Orrella dioscoreae: one gene and its partner. The main gene of each other region encodes a partner of the protein of the gene in region 2 in a complex. Links are inferred from orthologs where the notes say so. Each region holds a gene or a part of one and is shown on either strand. Other genes may lie near its edges.

Region 1 (3,186 bases), 1.8 Mb from region 2 along the record:
AAACCGGGCGGCACGACCCAGTGGCGCCGCGCCTGAGCGGCCCGGCCTTCCTTTTCTGAAGAACAAGAACATGCCCAGCGTTGATACGCCCGCCGCCAAGCCCGAATACTGGGATGCGGCCGTCGCCCACCTCATGAAGCGCGATCGCATCCTGAAGAAGCTGATCCCGCAGCATGCCGAGGTCTGGCTGACGGTGGCCGACACGCCTTTCGTCACGCTGGCGCGCGCCATCGTCGGCAAGCAGCTGTCGGTGCCCGCCGCCGAAGCCCTGTGGGATCGCTTCACGCAGGCTTGCGGCAAGCGTCCCACGCCTGCCTCCATCGACAAGGCCGGCCTGCAGGGCCTGCGCGACGCGGGCCTGCCGCAGCGCAAGGCCGATTACATCCTCGACCTCGCCGCCCATTTCGGCGACAAGCGCGTGCGCCCCGAAAGCTGGGCCGACATGGAAGACGAGGCCGTGATCACCGAATTGACGGCCATCCGCGGCATCGGCCGCTGGACCGCCGAGCTCTTCCTGATTTTCAACATGCAGCGGCCGGACATCCTGCCGCTGGACGATCCGGGCTTGCTCAAGGCAATCTCGCTACACTATTTCAGCGGCGAGCCTGTGTCGCGCTTCGAGGCGCGCGAGGTATCGCAGGCCTGGCAGCCCTGGCGCACCGTCGCGACCTGGTACCTGTGGCGCAGCCTGGATCCGGCGCCCGCGCAAGACTGAACGCGGCGCGCCCGCCCCTACGATTGCTACCCCGACAACGGAAACCGACACGAGATGCGCAATACCTTTCTCGAATTTGAACAGCCCATGGCCGAGCTCGAAAACAAGATCGAGCAACTCCGGTTCGTGCAGGCGGATTCCGCCGTGGACATCTCCGAGGAAATCAGCCGGCTGCAGCAAAAGAGCCAGACGCTGGCCAAGGATATCTACGCCAAGCTGACGCCCTGGCAGACCGCCCTGGTTGCCCGCCACCCCCAGCGTCCCTACACGCTGGACTACGTGCGCGAGATCTTCACGGACTTCCACGAGCTGCACGGCGACCGCATGTTCGCCGACGACCAGTCCATCGTGGGCGGCCTGGCTCGCTTCAACGGCAAGCCCTGCATGGTCATCGGCCACCAGAAGGGCCGCGACACGAAGGAGCGTGCCATGCGCAACTTCGGCATGCCGCGTCCCGAGGGCTATCGCAAGGCCCTGCGCCTGATGCGCCTGGCGGAAAAATTCAACATTCCGGTCTTCACCTTCGTCGACACGCCGGGCGCCTATCCCGGCGTGGGCGCGGAAGAGCGCGGCCAGTCCGAGGCCATCGGCCACAATCTGTACGCCATGGCGGAACTGAAGGTGCCGCTCATCGCCACCATCATCGGTGAAGGCGGTTCGGGCGGCGCGCTGGCCATCGCGGTGGGCAACGCCGTGCTGATGCTGCAGTACTCCACCTATTCGGTGATCTCTCCCGAGGGCTGCGCCTCCATCCTTTGGCGCAGCGCCGACAAGGCGCCGGACGCCGCCGCCGCGCTGGGCATCACCGCGCCGCGCCTGAAGGAGCTGGGCCTCATCGATCGCATCGTGAACGAGCCCGTGGGCGGCGCGCATCGCGACCCCCGCGTCATGGCCCGCCTGCTGCGCCGTTCGCTGACCGACGCCCTGCGCCAGCTCAGCGACATGAGCGCCGACGAATTGATCGCGCATCGCCTCGCGCGCGTTCGCGCCTACGGCAAGGTGCAGGAAGTCCGGGCCTGAGCGCCCAGTGAACCCGCCGCTGCGCGCGCCGGGCCACGTGTGCGCCAAGCACACCGGCCAGGCCGCCAGCGGCAACAGAGTGACCGTGAACGATATCGATCCGACGCTTCAACTGCGCACCGCGCTGGAAGCCGCCTTCGCCCGCGACAGTGGCGACGCTCCCTGGGCCGTCGCCGTCAGTGGCGGCGTGGACTCCGCGATGCTGGCGGTGCTTGCCTCGCACGCCGCGGGCAATCGCCCTCTCTACCTTTTCCACGTGCACCACGGCCTCTTCGGCCAGGCCGATCTCTGGGCCGAGCAGGTCGAGCAGCTCGGTCAGGCGCTGAAGCTGCCGGTGCGCGTGGCGCATACCGTCGTGGATACCACTGCCGGTCAAGGCACCGAGGCCGCCGCACGGCAGGCGCGCTATGCCGCGCTGGAGAAGCTGGCGGGCGAGCTGGGCGTCACCACCATCCTGCTGGCACACCACCTGGGCGACCAGGCGGAAACCGTGCTGCTGCGCCTCTTGCGCGGCACCGGCCCCACGGGCCTGGCGGCCATGGCGGCGGAAACCCGCCGCAACGGCATCCGCTACGTCCGCCCCTGGCTGGAGGCCGATCGCGCGCTCATCATCGACGCCGCGCGCCGCTATGGCGATGCCACCGGCTGGCGCGCCGCGACCGACCCCAGCAATGCCGACCCGCGCTACACCCGCGCGGCCGTGCGCACCTTGCTGGCGCCTTCGCTGGACACCCGCTGGCCGGGCTGGCGCGCCATCCTGGCCCGCCATGCCCGCCTGACGGCGCAGGCGTCGGTGCTGCTCGACGAGGTGGCCCGCGCCGACTTCGCCAAGCTGGACCCCTCGGAAGATGCCAGCAGCTTCTCGCTGGCCGCCTGGCGTGAGCTGGATGCGGTGCACCAGGCGCATGTGCTGCGTCACTGGTTCGACCGCAACGGCCTGCGCATGCCCACCGAGGCGCGCCTGGAGGCGCTGGTGCGCCAGCTGCGCCAACTGCACCAACTGGGCCATGACCGCCAGATGCTGTTCGACCATGCCCAGGCGCGCGTGCGTTGCGTGCAGGGCAGGGTGCTGCTGGAGCCCCGTCCCGCGGGCCGGTCTGGCGGAGCTGGACGGCGTTCGCCCGCAACACGTTAAACTACCCGACTTTGCCTGCCGCTTGCCGCGGGGGGCGCAACCCGAGTCCAAGATGTCTTTGATCGTTCACAAGTACGGCGGTACCTCGATGGGTTCCATCGAGCGAATCAGGAATGTGGCGCGCCGCGTCGCCAAATGGCACGCGGCCGGCCACCAGGTCGTGGTGGTGCCCTCTGCCATGTCCGGCGAAACGAACCGGCTGCTGGGCCTGGCCCGCGAAATCGCGGCCGACCCCGATGGCCGCGAGCTCGACATGCTGGCCGCGACCGGCGAGCAGGCCAGCAGCGCGCTGCTGGCCATGGCCCTGCAAGCGGAA
Region 2 (3,685 bases):
CACCTGCCGAAGTCGCGCCCGCCGCCCCCGTCGAGACGGCTCCCGCCGTCAGCAACGAGGAAGCCCCGGCATCGCTGACGGCAGCGGACGAAGCCCCGCAGGCCGGCGTGCTCGGGACCTCCGCGCCGGTCGGACCGGCGCCGGTCGTGGCCGAGACGCAGGATCCGCTGGCTGACAGCACCCGTTCGCCCGCCCCTGCCCTGGTCGACGACGCACCGGCAACGACGGCCCAGGCCGTCGAACCCGTCGCGCCGGTCGAGCCCGTGCCCGCCCCCGCCGCACAGCCCGTGGCCGAACCCGTCGTCCAGGCCCAGCCTGTCGAGCCCAAGCCGGCTGCGCCCGCGCCTGCCCCCACAGCCGCGCCTGCCGCGTCGACGGCCGACCTGAACGCGGTGGTCGCTGCCGCCGGCATGCAGTGGGTGGAAACCCGCTCGGGCGCAGCACAGCCCCAGGCCGACGTGCCAGCCCCCAAGCTGGGCCGCGCCCGCAAGCCCGTGCAAGCCGTGGCCAGCACCCCGCTGGTGCAGGTCGAGACGGAATAAGCAAGACAGCCGTCCTGCGGCGTCCGTGGAAACTCCCGGACGCCGCAACACAAAACCGCCAGTGCTCGGACGAGCCTGGCGGTTTTTTTTTCAAGACATCCACGCAAACAAAAAGGCATGCCGCTGGCATGCCTTTCGGATCCCTTCACGCCAGGCCGACAGGCCAGGCGGCAAGATGATCAATACAGGTACGTATACGTCAGCTGCACCACGTCCAGGCCAGGGTTCGGCTTCTTGATGCTGGCGTTGGAGAAGTGCGAAAGACGCAGGCCGATGCGGTTCGAATCGTTGATCAGGAAACCCGCGCCGATATGGTCACCGAACTGGAAGGCGGTGCTGATGTTCTTGTCCGCGAAGCGCGTGCTGGTGAAGGCAGTGGCGCCCACGCCGGCTTCCAGGTAGAAGCGTTCGCCGGTCCACCAGCGGAACATGGGGATCGCATTGAACTGCCAGACATTGCCCGGATCACGCGAACCGTTGGCCTTCCAGTAGGCAGCGCCGAGTTCACCGACCAGTTCCAGGCGGCCCCAGTTGCCACCGAATTGGTAATCCCACAAAGCAGGCGATTGCCAGTTGATTTCCAGGCGCTGGTAGTGGTCGCCCACGCCAGCGGTCACGCCAATGCCCTGTGCGCTGGCAGGCGCCGCGGCGAGCAGGGGGGACAGGCCAGCCGACAGGATCAGGGCGGCGGCAATCTTGTTCTTCTTGAAGGCGTGCATGATCAATGCTTACTCCGGCAACTCTGCCTTGAAACGAGAGCGCCAGCGGCCGGCCCGGACTGACGGCAGGTGAAACCCGGACCTGGCAGCACGAGACTGCGGGGCGGCTGGCGCGAACCATGTGGAAGCGGCGCGGGCAGTCAGCAGCGAACCCGGCCCTGCATGGGCAGCAGAAGGCGGTGAATGTCAACCACGACGCGCCGTGTTGCTGACCGTTGGCTTACTGCCTGGTCAGCGTTTGACAGCATGAAGTCAAGGTATCAGAAAACCGCCTCGCCGCCCAGCTTGCCCATCAAGCCGAAACGGCTTCCAAAGGCTGATTGGTAAGCAATGCCAACAGGCGGGCGATTTCATCGCGCAGCTGGCGGCGATCCACCACCATGTCCACGGCGCCCTTCTGCAGCAGGAACTCGGAACGCTGGAAGCCTTCCGGCAGCTTCTCGCGCACCGTCTGCTCGATGACGCGCGGACCGGCGAAACCGATCAGCGCCTTGGGTTCGGCAATCACCACGTCGCCCATGAAGGCGAAGCTGGCCGACACGCCGCCCATGGTGGGATCGGTCAGGACGCTGATGAATGGCAGCCCTTCGGCCGACAGACGCGTGAGCATGGCATTGGTCTTGGCCATCTGCATCAGCGACAGCAGGCTTTCCTGCATGCGCGCGCCACCCGAGGCCGCCACGCAGATGAAGGGGGTTTTGTTCGCCAGCGCGGCCTCGACGCCGCGCGCGAAACGCTCGCCCACCACCGACCCCATCGAGCCGCCCATGAATTGGAATTCGAAACATGCGAGTGTTGCGGCCAAGCCACGAATGCTGCCGCTCACGACGATCAGGGCGTCGGTTTCGTCCGTCTGCTTGGTGGCTTCGGCCAGGCGCTCGGGGTACTTGCGCGAATCCTTGAACTTCAGCGAGTCGACCGAACGGGTGGTTTCGCCGATTTCCTGGCGGCCTTCGACGTCCAGCAGCGAATCGATGCGCGCACGCGCGCCGATGCGCATGTGGTGATCGCACTTGGGGCAGACGTGCAGGTTGGTGGCCAGGTCTTCGTTGTAGAGCACGGCCTCGCAGGACGGGCATTTGACCCACAGACCCTCAGGCACGCGGCGCGCCGCGGCGTCGTTGGCGGAGGTCTTGTTGATCCGGGGGGGAAGAAGTTTCTCGATCCAGCTCATGGCGGTGGGTGCTCGGTGATGTTGTTTGTCGTGGGACGGCGCGCCGGGTCAGGCGGGCGCGCCCGTCTTGCGGGCGCCATCCAGCGCCTGGCGTATGCCCGCCAGCCAATCGCCGGCGGCACGCACGGCCAGGTCGGCCTGCTGATCGGCGCCGGCGCCCTTGACGGCGGTTTCCATGGTTTCGATGAGCTTGCTGCCGATGACCACGGCGTCGGCGACGCGCGCGATGCGGCTGGCGGTGTCGGCGTCACGGATGCCGAAGCCCACGCCCAGCGGAATGGAGATGTGGCGGCGGATGTCCTGCAGGCGGCGCGCGACGTCGTCGGTGTCGACCGTGCCGGTGCCCGTCACGCCCTTGAGCGAGACGTAATAGACATAGCCGCGCGCGACCTTGGCCATGGCCTGGATGCGCGCCTCGGTGGAGGTCGGCGCGAGCAGGAAGATGGGGGCGATGCCGCGCGCATCCAGCAGGGCGGCGAACTCGTCGATTTCCTCGGGCGGATAGTCCACGGACAGCACGCCGTCGACACCCGCCGCCTGCGCGGCGTCGGCGAAAGCGGCCTGGCCCATGCGCTCGATCGGATTGGCATAGCCCATGAGCACGACGGGCGTGTCGGCGTCCTGGCGGCGGAACTCGGCCACCATGGCCAGCACGTTGCGCAAGCCCACGCCCTGGGCGATGGCGCGCTCGGCGGCGCGCTGGATCACCGGACCGTCGGCCATCGGGTCCGAGAACGGCACGCCCAGTTCCAGGATGTCGGCGCCCGCCTCGACGAGCGCATGCATGAGCGGCACGGTGGCGGCCGGCGAGGGATCGCCCGCGGCGATGTAGGGAATCAGCGCTGCCCGGCCGGCTTCCTGGGCAAGGGCAAAGCGCTTGGCGATACGGTCGTTGGGGTGTGTCATCCCTGCTTCGCTTTAGAGTTCGATGCCGGCGCGCTCGGCGACGGTATGCATGTCCTTGTCACCCCGGCCCGACAGGTTGACGAGGATGATCTTGTCCTTGGGCAACGTGGGCGCCAGGCGCACGGCGTGGGCGATGGCATGGGCCGATTCCAGCGCGGGCATGATGCCTTCGATGCGGCAGCACTGATGGAAGGCCTTCAGCGCTTCATCGTCGGTCACGCCGACGTATTCGGCGCGCTGGCTGTCGTTCAGCCAGGCATGCTCGGGACCCACGCCCGGATAATCCAGGCCGGCCGAGACCGAATGGGTTTCCTGCACTTGTCCGTTCTCGTCCTGCATGACGT

What was found.
Region 1: the proteins of accD (region 2) and ODI_RS15420 are in contact, whole or in part, in a solved structure (PDB 8UXZ), measured with the Escherichia coli proteins. The link is inferred for Orrella dioscoreae from one-to-one orthologs.

The regions. Positions count from the first base shown.
Region 1 is NZ_LT907988.1:3,308,394-3,311,579, reverse strand. What follows is about bases 1-2,752. They hold ODI_RS15420 (acetyl-CoA carboxylase carboxyltransferase subunit alpha), read left to right. Parts: upstream 1-769; coding sequence 770-1,735; downstream 1,736-2,752. Other genes in these bases: tilS (tRNA lysidine(34) synthetase TilS), read left to right, coding at 1,860-2,752; ODI_RS15425 (DNA-3-methyladenine glycosylase family protein), read left to right, coding at 71-715; cysS (cysteine--tRNA ligase), read left to right, coding at 1-36. Also shown: more of tilS, read left to right, coding at 2,753-2,870; ODI_RS15410 (aspartate kinase), read left to right, coding at 2,923-3,186. UniProt on the Escherichia coli protein: Component of the acetyl coenzyme A carboxylase (ACC) complex. First, biotin carboxylase catalyzes the carboxylation of biotin on its carrier protein (BCCP) and then the CO(2) group is transferred by the carboxyltransferase to acetyl-CoA to form malonyl-CoA.
Region 2 is NZ_LT907988.1:1,538,459-1,542,143, reverse strand. Bases 495-3,310 are described here. They hold accD (acetyl-CoA carboxylase, carboxyltransferase subunit beta), read right to left. Parts: upstream 2,436-3,310; coding sequence 1,554-2,435; downstream 495-1,553. Other genes in these bases: trpA (tryptophan synthase subunit alpha), read right to left, coding at 2,484-3,310; ODI_RS07155 (acyloxyacyl hydrolase), read right to left, coding at 722-1,261; ODI_RS07160 (Rne/Rng family ribonuclease), read left to right, coding at 495-542. Also shown: more of ODI_RS07160, read left to right, coding at 1-494; more of trpA, read right to left, coding at 3,311-3,341; trpB (tryptophan synthase subunit beta), read right to left, coding at 3,354-3,685.